One region of the Paenibacillus sp. FSL R7-269 genome, then DNA from elsewhere that is predicted to be linked to it. Evidence: riboswitches for the same ligand, from Rfam matches in the RefSeq annotation. Region 1 holds a riboswitch; each other region holds the start of a gene.
What was found. Region 1 has a riboswitch for cobalamin ahead of C162_RS19665 (energy-coupling factor ABC transporter permease). Riboswitches for the same ligand answer to the same signal wherever they lie in the genome.
Positions count from the first base shown of each region.

Region 1 (5,803 bases):
CTGCCCGCTGAAGCCCGGCCGCTGTAACATATACCGGCAGGTTCAGTCCCGGAAATGAGAATATCCCTGCCTCTCCCGATGCCGGGTGCCCGAATTCCACGAGCAGTGCCGGTACGCTAAGCGCATAGAACAGCAGCGCTGTGCCGAACAGCATGCCATAAGCACGGAAGGGAATACGGGCCTGTAATACACACCAGGACATCATCCATAGGGTGATTGCAGCCTGTAGTACCGGATGTACCGTGTAAGAGAGCAGGAACATCAGGGCTGCGAACGAGCTTTTCCACATCGGGGATAACTGGCGCAGAGCATTATTGTAGGAGAGAACGTCAATCCGCCGGATCACTTGCTGCTATGCTGCTTCGTCCCGCCCTGCTTGCCCTTGAGCAGCCCCAAGGTATAACCGATCACACCTGCACCAATCGCTGCCTGCAATGCGAACAGCATACTCTCCGTCTCCCCTGGCAGCTCAGTCAGCGGCTTGAACCACGGCTTATAGTCAGGGTTAATCTCGGTAATCACACCTTCAGCCGCATCATCGGCCCCTCCGAATTCCCCATTAACCAGCAGCAGCGGCAGAATGACCAGCAGAATAACAACTAGCAGCATCAATCGATTTTTCCATCTATTGCTCATTAGGCTCTTCCTCCGTTCACCTTGCGTTTCAGAAGCGACAATTCATTCGGGCTATACGATTTCAGCCAGTTCCACAGCAGTACCGTCAACAGCCCTTCACTGATGGCCAGCGGGATTTGCGTCACGGCAAAAATCCCCCCGAATTTGAGAAAAGAAGCCAGAACGCCGCCATCCGCCGCCGGAAAAGCCACCGCCAGTTGAAAGGAAGTCACTACATACGTACTCAGATCAGCCATCGCAGCCGCACAGAATAAGGCCAGCTTCTCGCGGTCCGGCATTTTCATCATCAGCTTATACACTGCATATCCGGCAAAAGGACCCGCCACCGCCATCGAGAACGCATTGGCTCCAAGCGTAGTGATCCCGCCGTGCGCCAGCAGCAGCGCCTGAAACAGCAGGACAATCGAGCCGATTACGCTCATGGGCAGCGGCCCCAGCATTACCGCACCAAGTCCGGTACCGGTGGGGTGTGAGCTGCTTCCGGTCACGGAAGGCATTTTGAGCGCAGACAGGACGAAGGTAAACGCCCCGGCCAGACCCAGCAGCAGCTTCAGCTCCGGGTTCTCCCGGGTCATGGCTCTCAGCTTGAAGATTCCCAGGACAAAGAACGGGATAAACGCCGCCCACCAGAAGACCGCCCAGCCAACCGGCAGGAATCCTTCCATAATGTGCATCGCGCGGGCCGTCCCCGGTTCGTTCAGCATAAAGTACACCGTAAATCCGGCAACCAGTGCCGCAAAGCTCCACCCTCTGTGTTTTTGCATTTGTCACCCTCCATGTTTGTTGATTTCCCATTTAAGATCATAAAGCCAAAAAAACCCACCCTAAAGGGTGGGAGTGTATGTACGCAGGCAAGTTCGATAGAGCACGCAGCCAGGAGCTAAGCGAAACAAGGTGCTTCTCATCGTCCCATCACTAGGGGCCGTATCCTTGTATCCAGCAGCTATAAACCGGGGGGCCTCTCTACACTCAAGATTCCTCCGGTCCATCAGGGCAGAACGCCTCTTCTCATTAACCTATCCGTACACCGCTCCTATCCGCGTAGAGTCGTGGTGTGCGTCGACAAGGTAGGTCTCCTGGCTTGGAATACAGGCGCCGCAGGCTTCGTCTTCCCCGGGGCTTCCCGAGTGACCTCATGAAGTGCAGCTCTTCCATACAGTGGCGGGACCGCTCGGGAGTTGCACCCGATTCCCTGTTATCCCTTGCCGCATCCGGCAAGAGCACCTTGTTTCATTGCTAATTCATCTCACATCATAGCGGACTCGGCCTAGCGTGTCTGTGATATAAATTGGAAAAGCTGGCCTGCAGCCAATCATGGCTTGTAGAAATTTTATTTGAGTAATATAATTATTAACTATATAACCTGAACGTGGAGGCATCCGATGAAACTTGATCTAACTGAACAATCCCTGCCAGTGTACGAGGCCCTGTCCAGTACCGTGCGCCTGCATATGCTGCGGCTGCTGTCCGATAAACCCATGAACGTGAAGGAACTGGCCGCAGCCCTCAAGCTAAGCAGTGCGATTATGACCATGCATGTGCGCAAGCTCGAAGCCGCCGGGCTGATCCGCAGCCACATGGCTCCCGGCAAAAGCGGTCTGCAAAAGATTTGTACACTGGCCGCCGACGGGGCAGAGATTATTTTTCCGGGACAAGCCCGGACTCCGCGCAGAGGATACCGTAAGGACATCCCGGTGGGGCATTATTCCGACTTCCAGATTGAGCCTACCTGCGGACTGTCTACGACGGAGAGGGTCATCGGGCACTTTGACGATCCCCGTTATTTCTGGGACCAGGAGCGGGTGAACGCCGGGATTCTCTGGTTCGGCAAGGGGTTCGTCGAGTATAAAATCCCGAATTTCCTGCTGTCGAGCCAGCAGCCGGAGGAGCTTGCCATCACGATGGAGATTGCCTCCGAAGCCCCGTCGGTAAACAACAACTGGCCGTCGGATATTACCTTCACACTGAACGGACAATCGCTCGGCTTCTGGACCAGCCCCGGTGACTACGGAGATAATCCAGGAAAATACACACCAGCCTGGTGGCCCGCACTCACCAATCAATACGGCCTGCTCAAGCAGCTGCGGATTACGCAGACGGGCACTTTCATGGATGGGCAAAAGCTGTCGGAGGTCACCCTGGATCAGGTAGGCATCCGCAATAAACAATGGACCTTCCGGCTCTCTGTCGAGGAGGATGCGGAGCACATCGGTGGCCTCACCCTGTTCGGCAAGGGCTTCGGCAATTACAACGAGGATCTGGTATTTGAGCTGTTTTATACGGATACTGTGGCAGATATGCCGGGTTCTTTGTAAAGGTTCGTCTGGTAGTTATCTAGCAGGTTGTCTGTTAGATAGGTTGTCTGTTAGATAGGTTGGATAGGAAGATGGGTAGATTTGATTGAGTAGATAGATTGGTTAGTTAGACTAATTAGGTTAGTTTTCGATTCAGCTACTTTTGCAGCCAAGACTCCTCATTTCTGCTCATCGCCCACTTTCGGCGGATTCAGGGGCACTAATGCTCTTCATTTCCGCTCAAAGCCCACTTTCGGCCGAATCAGGTGCACTAGTGCTCCTCATTTTCGCTCATCGCTCACTTTTGGCGGATTCAGGTGCACTAATGCTCTTCATTTCCACTCAAAGCCCACTTCCCGCCGCATTAGAGGGATTTATCCCTCTCATTTCCTCCTCCAGCCCACTTTCCGCCGCATTAGAGGGATTTATCCCTCTCACACTTTCCTCTCCCTCTCCCTTCCCCTCTCCTCCACAACGCAAAAAAAGCCCCTCCAACCGCCGCATTGAGCAGGTTGGAGGGGCTATCGGTGATCGATCCGTCTCTTATGGCAAGAGCGGCTTCTAGCCTATCTATTTCGCCTGGCCCCTTGCCGTGAGGCGTGGGCCGTCATTCCGCCACGGGCTGCCACTTTCCGCCGCCCGGCAGCGGACAGCTGCGGGCCTTCAGCCGGGCAACAACGGGGATGATGCAGCCGCAGGCGGTACAGGTTACGCCATCCTGCAGCTTGGGGCAAGCCCCGCAAAGCGCAATCCGCTCGGCATAGACCTCGTCTGAAGCGGTATTGCCGGGGTTGAACATGGAGGACGCCAGAATGCGGGCAATCTGCGCTTCCGTGACCTTGTACTCCTCCCGGCATCCTTTGCAGGCTGAAGTGGTTGTCATGCGGTTCTCTCCTTAGGCTTGTGGAGTGATGGCCAGTACAGTTATCGACATTGGCGGCAGCTCTACAGTCAGCGTGTCTCCTTCAAGCTTGAAAGCGCTGAATGCCTGCGGTGTTACAGCTTCCGGCTGCTCAAAGCTATTGTGGGCATCGATGGAAGCTCCGGCCAGCGTCGTTCCGCTTACAGATGCTTGACCAGCCAGTCCGCGCAGGGCAAGCGGTAACACTGCCGATGACGCGTGATTCAGGTTACACAGGCTGACATGAATGATGCCCTCAGCATTGACTGAAGCCGAAGCCGATACTTCAGGAATCTCTACGCCTTCATAGCTGTATACCGGGCTGTCCACAGTCAACTCCAGCAGTTCTGCATCCTGATGCACCTTGTACATGTTGAATACATGGTAAGTAGGAGTCAGGAGCATTTTCTCGCCTTCGGTCAGAATAACAGCCTGCAGCACGTTCACGGTCTGGGCAATGTTCGCCATACGTACACGGTCACTGTGCTTGTGGAAAATATTCAGCGTCAAGCCGGCCACCAGCGCATCGCGGATCGTGTTCTGCTGGTAGAGGAAGCCCGGGTTCGTACCCGGCTCAACATCATACCAGGTGCCCCATTCGTCAACGATCAGGCCGACTCTTTTCTCAGGATCGTATTTGTCCATGATAGCGATATGGCGGGTAACCAGCTCATCCATGAACAGTGCCTTCTTCAACGTTGTGAAGTATTCGTCTGTTCCGAAGCCTGTAGCCGCGCCCTTATGATTCCAGTCCGAAGTAGGCAGGGTGTAATAGTGCAGAGTAAGGGAATCCATGAAGCGGGTAGCTTCGCGCATCAGTACTTCCGTCCAGTTATAATCATCCGCATTCGCCCCGCAGGCGATCCGGTGGATCTTATTGTCACCATAGTTACGCACATACGTCTGATATTGGCGGTACAGATCGGCATAGAATTCAGGACGCATGTTACCGCCGCAGCCCCAGTTCTCGTTACCCACGCCGAAATACTTGACGCTCCAGGCATCTTCCTGGCCGTTCTTCTGACGCAGCTCAGCCATTGGCGAGACTCCGTTGAAGGTCAGATATTCCACCCACTCGGACATCTCTTGAACAGTTCCGCTACCTACGTTACCGTTGATGTACGGCTCACATTCCAGCATCGCGCAGAGGAGCATGAATTCATGCGTACCGAAATGGTTGTTCTCTACCGCGCCGCCCCAGTGTGTGTTAATCATACGCTTGCGCTCTTCGCTTGGGCCGATACCGTCCTTCCAGTGGTATTCATCGGCGAAGCAGCCGCCCGGCCAGCGAAGTACCGGAATTTTCATTTCCTTAAGCGCTTCCACTACGTCGTTGCGGATACCCTTAGTGTTCGGAATTGGGGAATCTTCGCCCACCCAGATGCCTTCATAGATACAGCGTCCAAGATGCTCAGCGAAATGTCCGTAGATGTTGCGGTCAATCTTACCTTTGCGGATGTCGGTGTTCAGTACAATGCGTTCTGCCATGGGAAGTTAACGCTCCTCTTTAGGTTAATATATTTGTTAATCATTTAACACTTATATTAACATTATAATCAAGCTTCCTCCGGTTCGTCAATCTTTATCTTAAGCAGAACTTCCCGCACTCCCGCATTTCACTTCCCCGCCAAAAATGATATTATGGACACACAAATACAGCACAATTGGAGAGTATGATGATTAGACCTATCAGTAAAGATATATCGCTTCTTAGCCAGAAATCTGCTCCGGCCACGGAAAAGGATCTGCCCGTGTTAATGGATCTTGTGGAGACCCTGAACGCCAACTCCGACCGGTGCGTCGGCATGGCTGCGGACATGATTGGCGTCAACAAACGCATCATTGCCATCCGCGTGGAGCAGCAATTAACCCTTTCAATGATCAATCCGGTGATCGTCAAGCGCGCCCGTCCTTATGACACCGAGGAAGGCTGCCTGTCGCTTGAAGGCGTACGCCCAGCGAAACGATACGA
Region 1 covers NZ_ASPS01000042.1:171,419-177,221, reverse strand. Annotated here, with positions in the region: gene cbiQ (cobalt ECF transporter T component CbiQ) at 1-346, opposite strand, end outside; gene C162_RS19670 (energy-coupling factor ABC transporter substrate-binding protein) at 343-636, opposite strand; gene C162_RS19665 (energy-coupling factor ABC transporter permease) at 636-1,400, opposite strand; cobalamin riboswitch at 1,686-1,879, opposite strand; gene C162_RS19660 (ArsR/SmtB family transcription factor) at 2,019-2,951, shown strand; gene C162_RS19655 (DUF6171 family protein) at 3,538-3,813, opposite strand; gene C162_RS19650 (alpha-N-arabinofuranosidase) at 3,826-5,319, opposite strand; gene C162_RS19645 (peptide deformylase) at 5,505-5,803, shown strand, end outside.

Region 2 (5,803 bases), on a different contig from region 1:
TGAAGTCTGCCAAACAAAAAACATTATAACTCTTCCAGCGGAAAACGCAACCCCTTTTTCCTCTGGCGGCTGTGTCCTCAGCCGTGCATCAGCCCCAGCCCGCGGAAATAATCCAGCGCGAGCTTAGCGCTTGCAAGGGAGGATACCTCATAGGCCTCTTGCTCCACAATATAATAGAGAATTCCACTCTGCTCCGCGATCTCGAAGACGCTCTGGAAATCCACCTCTCCTTTTCCGAGATCGGTCTCCTCCTGGTTGGCTCCGAAATCCTTAATGTGGACCAGCGGAACACGTCCGGCGTACCTTGAAACATATTGAGCCGGGTTGGCTCCGCCTCTGTGTACCCAGCCCAGATCGAACTCTGCCAGCATCTGCTCCGCAGGAATCCGCTCCAGCCAGATATCGATGACCGCCTTGCCGTCAACCTCTGCGAATTCATAATCATGGTTGTGATAACCGTACTGCATCCCTGCCGCCCGGACCATCGCGGAAGCCTTCTCCAGGAATGGAATGATTCTTGTTACATCCTCTATGGAAGGGTTCTGCGGAAGCGGTGCCGATGGGGTGATCATATATTGCAGTCCGAGCTCTACACCATATTCAATCTCTTTGGCTAATGCCTGTTCCATCTTATCCAGACTGCTGAAGTCCAGACCTACATGCGCCGAAGGGGCAGCCAGGCCAAGTTCATCCAGCTTACGGCGCAGTTCCCCTGCAGATACACCGAAATAACCGGCGAATTCCACTGCCTGGTATCCCATCTCTGCCACCTTGCCCAGTGTACCGAGGAAATCGCGTTCCGTCTGGTCACGCAGTGTATACATTTGAATTCCGATCTGCTGTGCTGCTTCTGTCATGAAGAATCCGCTCCTTATCGGTTAATTCTGATTAGATACTATAGTGGTTACTCTCCCTGAAGCTTACGCTCCACGGATTCCAGCTTGCTGCGGCTGGTGGAGGTCTTGTCGCGCCGGTCGTCGATCTTGAGCGAGGTGGAGACTCTCTGCGCCCCGGCGGTGAACGGCGACTCATGCAGCGCTTCTACCGCAGCCAGAATCCGCGCTACCGGTCCCTCAATAATTGTACCCATAGAAGTTAGCTCATAGGTAATGCCCTCCACCGTCTCCAGCACGCGCTGCATCTCGGCCACATAGCTGCTGAGGCTGGTGCTGCCTGTCCCAATCGGAATAACGGTCACTTCGCCAATTGCCATTGTGATCTCCCTCCTAATTATCTGTTGTTCCTGCCTCTTACTTATCCTCTTATTGTAACGCTTCGCCAAGCTTGCCACAAATCACCTGCCACCCCTCTCTATTCTATTAATATCCGTCAAAATAATTACCAGGATTAGACGCACTCTATTTATGGATTCTTTGTGGCGTATTTTCGGAGATTTTATGAAACATTCACGGCAGATTCGGAGGAAAGTTGTGGATTACCTGTGGACTAACTGTGGATCAGCTGTGAGTAAAAGCGCCGAACCCGCTCCCCGTGCGGGATTGCAAAAAAACATTTACAAACACAATATATTGCGGTAGCTTTAATAGATCACAACAAAATATAGTAGAAACGGGTGTTTCACCCCTTGTAATAGAGGTGCGACTTAATAGGGAAGCGCGGTGCAAAACCGCTGCGGTCCCGCCACTGTAACCGGATGCTCCCAGGGCGCGATGCCCCCAGGGCCGCATTCTCCGGCTAATTGCCACTAAGGGGCTGAATAAGCCCCCCGGGAAGGCGCCGGAGGAGTTGCCGGAAGCCAGGAGACCTGCCTGTTTCGGTGGCACCGCTTAGACTCCTGCGAGGAACAGGGGAGGTGTCCGTATGCGGCCTGCCATAGCAGAGTTAGCCTTCCGTCAATCGGGCCATAGGCTGCCGATACCTGAGGACGATCGGGGATTATCTTCAGGTATCGGCTCTGCGGAATATACAAGAACGGGCGTAAGCTATTTGCCCCGTGTCTGCTCGTATGTTCCACCCAGACCACAGGCAAATTTCCGCTTACCGGATCTTTGCATCATGCATTCGGGCATTTCCGGCCTTCCCGGCCGGGGGTGCTTTTTTACTGATGTCCTGACCATTCTATCTATATTACATATTACGCTTACAATACCCGAGAGGAGAGAGTTATATAATGACGCTGCTGGAGAAACGTTATAACGAAGGACAAGCTGCACAGGAGGATCTTTTGGAAGAGGTCATTCATCTGGGACGGGATATTATCGACAGCCGGGATCTGGATCTGCTGCGCGAGAACGCCAACCTGAACGGGGAGAGCTTCTCCGGCAAAATGAGCAAGTTCGGCAGTGAATACTCCAAATGGTATGCACGCAATTTCACCATGCCGCCACAGCTGGTACAGGCTACCCTGGATAATGTCGTCTATGTACATGACCTTGATCAATACGCCATTGGAACCACGAACTGCATCTTCATTCCGTTCGAACGGCTTCTCCGTGAAGGCTTCAACACCGGCAACGGCAGTGTACGGCCTCCTAACTCGATTATGACGGCGATGTCGCTGGTGGCGATTATTTTCCAGTCACAGCAGAATGCGCAGTACGGCGGCGTATCCGCCAATAAGCTGGATTATGACCTGGCCCCTTATGTTACCAAATCCTTCTCCAAGCTCTTCCGCAAAGGTCTGGAGTATTTCGAGGAGAATGCAGAGGGTTCTGCACTTGGGGAGATTACGATGAGCCGCAGCGATCTGGCTGAGCAGTATCCGCGCGCCTTCCGTTTTGCCCTGAAGGAGACGCAGAGCGAGACCCTGCAGGCCGCAGAGAGTATGGTACATAACCTGAATACGATGTCCAGCCGCTCCGGCGGCCAGATTCCTTTTACCAGCATCAACTACGGCACCTGCACCTCACCAGAGGGCCAGCTTGTGATCAGCTCGTTGCTAACGGCTACGATGAACGGACTGGGCAGCGGGGAGACACCGGTGTTCCCGATTCAGATTTTCAAATGCAAGCAAGGCATCAACCAGCAACCGGGTGATCCTAACTACGAGCTGTTCCTGAAGGCAGCCGAGTGCTCGGCGCGCAGATTATATCCGAACTTCGCCAATCTGGACGCTCCGCTGAACATGCAGTATTATGATCCGGCTGACCCGGATACCGAGTTCGCTACGATGGGCTGCCGGACCCGTGTACTCAGCGACCGCTTCGGACGCAACCACTGCTCCGGCAAAGGCAACCTGTCCTTCAACACGCTCAACCTGGTGCGTCTTGGACTGGCCCACGGCACGATAACCGGCCGCCGCCTCGCTGCTGACGAAGCAGGATTCTTCGACGACCTCAATCACTATATGGATATTGCACTGGACGGCCTGTTGCACCGCTTCCGTATCCAGGCTTCCCAGAAGGCCAAAGCCTCCGATTTCATGATGCGTGAAGGCGTCTGGGAAGGCGGCGAGCAGCTTGCCCCCGATGACAGCGTAGGCGAACTGCTGAAGCACGGCAGTCTGTCGCTGGGCTTCATTGGAATGGCTGAATGCATGAAAGCCATGTACGGCAAGCACCACGGCGAAGATATGGAGATTCACGCCAAGGCTGTTGCTATCGTCCGCCATATGCGTGAATATTGCGACCGCAAGAGCGAGGAGCTTAACCTCAATATCACCTTGTTTGCAACGCCAGCCGAAGGTCTCTCCGGCAAGTTCACCAAGATCGACCGCAAAGTACTCGGCTCTATCCCTGGGGTAACGGACCGTGAATACTATACGAACTCGTTCCACATTCCGGTCTATTATGAACTAAGCGCAGCTAAGAAGATCAGCCTGGAAGCTCCGTTCCATGAACATTGCAACGCCGGAGCGATCTCCTATGTCGAGCTGAACGGCAATGCCCGGAGCAACCCGTCAGCCTTCGTCAAAATCATCAAATACGCGCTGGAGCAGGACATCAGCTACTTCAGCATTAATCATCCGATTGACCGCTGCTCCGGCTGCGGCTATGAAGGGGTTATCGGCACGAATTGCCCGACCTGCAATGCCCATGAGGATACCACCCATATCCGCCGTCTGCGCCGGGTTACCGGGTATCTGACCGGTGACTACCAGACCCGCTTCAATGCTGCCAAGCAAGCCGAAGTCCGGGACCGTGTTAAGCATCTATGAACATCTGCGGATATTACCCGGAGTCGATCAATGAAGGGGAAGGCCTGCGGGCCGTCCTCTTCTTCAGCGGCTGCCGCCACCGCTGCCCGGGCTGCTTCAACCCAAAGACCTGGAACTTTAATTACGGGGAGGTCTTTACCCCGGAGCGGCGGCGGGAGATTATAGAGGAAATTGCAGGCAATCCGCTGCTGGACGGCTTGACGCTTGCGGGAGGGGACCCTTTTTTCTCGGCTGAGGAGGCTGCAGACTTCATTCACGAGCTGCGCGCGGAGCTGCCGGACTTCCCAATCTGGATCTATACCGGCTATACGTACGAGGAGCTTACGGCTTCACCGGGCTCTGCGGAATGGAATCTGCTGGCCTTGTGCCAGGTCGTGATCGACGGACGGTTCGTCGAAGAGCTCAAAGACCTTACCCTCTCCTACCGGGGAAGCAGCAACCAGCGGATCATTGATATTCCGGCGAGTCTGGCGGGAGATAGGGTCGTACTGTGGGAGCCGGAGCTGAGCTTTCAAGGGGTATGAAATCCCCATACAAAAAGGCACTACACTCCCGCATTCGGGTAGTGTAGTGCCTTTTGATTGTACCGGGCGGCAAATGGAGCCGGCAGCCTAACGTTATTCTACGGCTGCTGATTGCCCTGCCTTGCGCCCCACCTTATGCTCCGTCTCTTCCGCCAGCTCTTCCAGCACGCTGTCCAGGCGAAGCTTCAGCTCCTCAGCCAGCTCAACTACGCCCTGGTCGTTACGCACTGCCTGGGAGTCTACGGCGTAGACGCCGCCAAGAATGTAGCGGGCGCCAAGTACGGACAGTACCGGCTTCAGCGCATAGTCAATCGCCAGCAGATGCGCGAGACTTCCGCCCATGAAGAGCGGCAGGACGATTTTGCCGGCCAGCCCTTTTTGCGGCACCAGATCCAGGAAGGTCTTCAGCACTCCCGTGTAAGAAGCCTTATATACCGGACTGACGACGATTACCGCATCGGCTTCCGCCACGATCCCATTCGCCTTGACGATGGCTTCACTCTCGAACTTGGTGTGAATCAGATCCTCCGCCGGAAGCTCAGCGACATTGATCCGCTCCACTTCATACCCGCGTTCACGCAGGGCACTCTCTGCATACTCAATCACGGCATTAATCCGTGAGACCAGAGAGGGTGTTCCGTTAATTACGACTATTTTGGCCATTTCCGCACCTCTTCCGTCCGCAAGATAGGATGGGCCGGGCTGCTTCGCCGGGCGCCAATACTTTAAATTAGTAATAATCCTAGCAGAGTACAAGGAATATTGTCAAACCCCTCTTATGCTTGCAAACCGCTGCCGCTCTGGTTATAATAAACGGCAAACCTATACCCCCACCAGGCCAACGACCGGCATCCAACCGCGAGGCGTCTGCGACCGGAGCAGCTTCCTGTTCCCTAAGTTTACCGGGTTTCGCCCGTTACCGCGAAGACCAAAGAGGGCCTGATTCCGCGCTGCATAGCTGCTATACGTGAATGAGGTCAACCTGGGTGGCACCGCGAGCTGACGCTCCTCGTCCCATGGATGAGGGCGTTTTTTGCGTTTTTTTACCCACACTTAAGGAGCGGATGCAGATGTTGGATATGAATTGGATCAGGGAGAATGAGGACATTGTACGGAAGACGGCCGAGTGGAAAAGATTGAAGTTCCCCCTGGAGGAACTTCT
Region 2 covers NZ_ASPS01000144.1:71,288-77,090, reverse strand. Annotated here, with positions in the region: gene C162_RS32910 (sugar phosphate isomerase/epimerase family protein) at 78-857, opposite strand; gene C162_RS32905 (MTH1187 family thiamine-binding protein) at 905-1,213, opposite strand; cobalamin riboswitch at 1,555-1,787, shown strand; gene C162_RS32900 (anaerobic ribonucleoside triphosphate reductase) at 2,132-4,117, shown strand; gene nrdG (anaerobic ribonucleoside-triphosphate reductase activating protein) at 4,114-4,641, shown strand; gene ssuE (NADPH-dependent FMN reductase) at 4,735-5,304, opposite strand; gene serS (serine--tRNA ligase) at 5,712-5,803, shown strand, end outside.
Region 2: linked by a shared signal. The riboswitch ahead of C162_RS32900 (anaerobic ribonucleoside triphosphate reductase) and the one ahead of C162_RS19665 (energy-coupling factor ABC transporter permease) in region 1 are both predicted to bind cobalamin.

Region 3 (4,594 bases), on a different contig from region 1:
CTCAACGGCTCATCGGCACGGATACTTTAGTTGGATTTTCTACACTTAATTATCCTGATTACGCATCTGTACAGAAATTAGTTGGATTTACAGCATCTAATTCTGCCCAGACCTCATCCTTCTGCAGCTTCAGACCTGAATAAGTGTCATTTATCCAACTAACTCCCGCTCTGCAGCAAATCCGGCCAAATTAGATGTCATTTATCCACTTATCGTCGGCCCCAGCGTGCAGTACAGTCTGCTCCCAACTCCAACTAAGAACTAAGGCAACCTAACCGCCACAGCAGCAGCCATCTCACGGGTTACCACAGCGGAAGGCTCGAATGCGCCGCCGGTGCCGCTCATATATCCAAGTCCCGTCACCGTACGGACAGCGGACAACGCATAGTCGCTAATCTTATCTTCGTCGCTGAACTTACCAGCCCCTGCTCCAGTTGATGCTGCATCCAGCTTATAAGCTCTAACTATCATTACAGCCATATCCTGACGCGTAACCAGCCCGTCCGGTTTGAACGTCTTAGCCGTCACGCCGCTGATAATTCCCAGCTCCTTCGCCCGGTTCACTGTTCCATAATACCATGTACCGGCCTTAACATCACTGAAGGCCCCAGCGGAAGCCGCCGCAGACGGCTCATTCCCGGTTAACCGCAGCAACAGCGCTGCAAATTCAGCACGGGTAATATTCTTTTTCGGCGCAAACACCAGACTGCCCTCACTCACACCATTCATCAGCTTGCGGTCATACGCCGTGTATACTGACTCCAGCGCCCAAGGCGAGATCGACTTCACATCGGCAAAAGCCGGACGGTCCGCCGCAGCAGAAGCCACCGTTACCGGGACCGTATGACGCACGATGGCAGGGGTCTTATCCTTCAGATATCCCGTAACCGTCAGGGTATATTTATTCGCCGGCAGACCACCAGCCACAACAGCCACGCCCGCAGCATCTGTAACTGCCGTTTTGCCGCCGATGGTTACCTGTACGCCTGCTGCCGGTGAAGTTACCGGATCAGAGGTGAAGGTCGCCTCATTCCAGACCCATTGCTTCTGGTTCACCTGCACCTTCAGATCTTGTCCAGGCTGCGGCTGTGCGGGCGTCACGGTTACGGCATCAACCACCTGCGTGTTGTCTCCGCCATAATAGACCACAATGCGGTCATTCTCCTCCAGCGCGAAGTCGCCCATCCCTACACTTGGATAGATCCATGCTCCGCCGCGGGCGACCACATACATCCAGCCATCATATCCGCCAAAAGTACCCGCAATCACGCCGCCGATCCCCGTCACATAATTGCCTGCTTCATTGACCAGGGCCAGGCGCTTGGCGGCTGCTGTCTTTTCCAGTGCATTAAGCACATTCCCTGCATACACGCCGCCTTCAGCCAAGGCTCCATTCGGACCTTCAACAGTAACCGAGACACTTACCTGATGATTCTTCACTGGTGTGCCGCTAAAATCAAAGAGCTTAGCGCCTGTACCAAACAGCTTGTACGCTACCAAAGCCTCCAGCGCCTGCTCCGTAGAGAGCGGATTGGAGCTGCCGCCCGCAGTGTGGACGAATCCGCCATCTGCTGCGCTGAAGCTCAGCAGCTTGCTGACCAGATTAATCTGGCCTTTGGTATACTCTGCTCCTGCCGGATCAATGCCGAAGGCAGACAGACCGATAATGGCCTGAGCTACACTCTCGCTGCTGTCGCCATATCCGCCGTTCTTGTCCTGTGCCTTAGCCAGCCAGGCTGCCGCCCGCTGACCGGCAGTATTCACGGCTGCTTCCTGCTTGTGTCCAGCCAGTGCGTTCAGCGTCATCGCTGTCATATCCGGATCACTCGCACCCGTGGTCAGGGTGAAGCCGCCGTCCGGGTTCTGCTTCGCCAGAATCTCTGCCAGCAGCTTGGACGGTGTCCATTTCGCATTTGCCGGGATCGTATAGCTGCCGGAATCCAGAGCGAGCAGTGCATAGACCGGATTATTCAGCGTCTGGCCGGTAATTGCATCGTGATTGTAGAGCTTCTCGATCAGGTTATAGCCTGCCACCTTCTCAGGATCGCCGCCCAGTGCCTTAACAGCAAGTGTGATCCGGGCATAGTCCGTTGCTCTGGCAAAAACACCCTTAGCCTCACTCACCTTACCTTCAAGCGCCTTCAGATAGCTGGCAGGAACCTTGTAGCCTGCTTGTGCAAGGCCAATCGCCTGCCAGTCCGACTGGACTCCGTTCTTCAGCATGAACTCCGCAGTAGCATAGACCGCAGCGGTTACGCTGGCTGCCTCACTTGCGGGCAGAGCGGATACTGCGGGCGCGGAAGTCCCGCCTGCCTGTGCAGCAGCAGCTTGTCCTGCCGGGGCTACAGCTGCTCCCAGCAGTGCGAACAGCATAATGACAGCAAGCCCCAACCGTATGAACCTGGATGATAGAGAATGGTTCTTCATAACTAACCTCTTTCCTGAAATAGAATGGATGAATCCTGCTTCCTCCGCAAAGAGAGCGGCAACCTAAAGACCGCCCTATGCAGGGCGGCCGGGGAAGAATACAATACAGGGCGGCTGAAGGAGTCGATGGCTCTCCAACATTACATTGAGCTTATACAGCCCTCGCCAATATCAGCATCTGCTCCACATTCTTACCCCCGAAGAATAGAAACAACATCGAAAAAGGCAGGTCTCCTGGCTCATACTTCACCGCTTCCCCCGCCTTCCCATCCAATTAGCAGACAGTGGCTCCTCAGGAGTTGCTCCGTATTTACAGTGGCGGGACCGCGCCGGACTTGCACCGGGCTTCCCTTTTAAGCAGATTGCTCTATTAGACATAGCTCTGCCAGCATCTGCTAGCGACAGCGTCCGGTCTCTAAGGCAATCTGCACCTTTTCCCAAAGCTTATTAAATTTTAATATTCTCAAACCATCATATCGACTATTCCCCTGTATGTCTATAGACAAGGTATATCTATTCCAGCGCCCCAAGACTCAGCCCATTCCGCACAAAAATCCTGAATAGCACATGCCCGCTCCCCCGGCACATTCGTACTATTCAGGACTATAAAAAGTTAATCTTCTGCTGCTAATCAAGACGTTGGTCTACTGCAAATCAACACTCTAGCGCACCTATGGAGACCGCGGCAGAAGGCCGATTGTATTCTATACATCAGAATTAGTATAAAAGCAGCCGATAACGCATTCTGTTGCACTTCATACCATCGATTTCGGCAAATCCCCCTCAGCCGGGCCAAATCCCAAAAATCCACTGCACCAAATACAACAGAACGCCATATTAACTCCATTATGCCTGATTCTAGTGTACAAAGTGCGATCGAGCCGCTTCTTCCGGACACTACCATACTTAACTAATTACTTTATGCTCTTATCAGCCCGCTGGAGCGCCAATCATTGTACTACGTTAAAGTAGCATGCACTAGGCTCTGACTAGTCCTCCATGCCGCGTTATATGCGCACAACGGTTCAGCTGCCGCTAGTCGATCATCAGGTTCAAACTAATCAAGATTCATTTAATCCCCTCGCTTACTGAGGGTTTGCAGTCCCCCAACTAACAAAGGTGAGAACGTTATGCTTAAATGCAATCTGTACAACTAAATCGTCTGATTTACGGCCAAATGTACTTTTAGCTGTATTTCGTGCAACTAAAATGCTTATGTACCCGGCTTTTCGCCCATTCGGGGCAAATATAGTTGTATAGAATACAGTTAGGAGAGGTATGCCTTCCTTTTCACTGTTTTTAGTTGTACAGAGTACACCTATCTCTGTAAGTAATGTTACCTGATCGCATTAGTTAAAAGCTTACGCAGCCTGCTATTGCCGCTGCTTTATTCTGCGTCCGTGTCCGCCTCCGGGCTTGCGGAAGCGGATGGCTCCGCACTAGGCGCGGCTGCAGCTGTAGCTTCCGGGGCGCTGCCCGGATCTGCCGCCAGCTTCAGCGAGTATCTTCCGGCGGTGATCATATCACCTGCCGCCAGCTTCGCGCCTGCTGAAAGCTCCACCGTCACCTCGTATACGCGTGACGGAGGAGTGCCGGCGGCTCCACTGTCCGCACCGCCGTCCACTCCCGCTCCTGCATCCCCCTTCGCATCGCCGTCCACTCCGGCTCCTGCATCACCCTTCGCACCGCCGTCCACTCCGGCTCCTGCATCACCCTTCGCATCGCCGTCCGCTCCGGCGCCTGCCTTACCACTCGCATCGCCGTCCGCTCCGGCGCCTGCCTTACCACTCGCATCGCCATCCGCTCCGGCTCCTGTATTACCCTTCGCATCACCGTCTACTCCGGCGCCTGTATTACCCTTCGCATCGCCATCCGCTCCGGCTCCTGTATTACCCTTCGCATCGCCGTCCACTCCGGCGCCTGCTGCAACCTGGCAACTGCTAACCGTTGCCTTAACCTCATAGTCCGTAACGCCGCTGGCGGACTCCACGCCGATCCGCTCCGGCTTGAAGGCGGAGCATTCCGCAGCATCAGTGAAGCTGAACAACAGCTTCACGCTGTTATTCTTACCCGCATCTCCGCTACTATTCCCGCCAGTCCCTGCATCACCGCCGTTATTCCCGCCGATAAGCCGGACTGAGACCGGAGCCGCTACAGCGGCTTTTTT
Region 3 covers NZ_ASPS01000102.1:320-4,913, forward strand. Annotated here, with positions in the region: gene C162_RS34805 (S-layer homology domain-containing protein) at 262-2,427, opposite strand; cobalamin riboswitch at 2,635-2,812, opposite strand; partial or broken gene C162_RS36455 (hypothetical protein) at 3,815-4,594, opposite strand.
Region 3: linked by a shared signal. The riboswitch ahead of C162_RS34805 (S-layer homology domain-containing protein) and the one ahead of C162_RS19665 (energy-coupling factor ABC transporter permease) in region 1 are both predicted to bind cobalamin.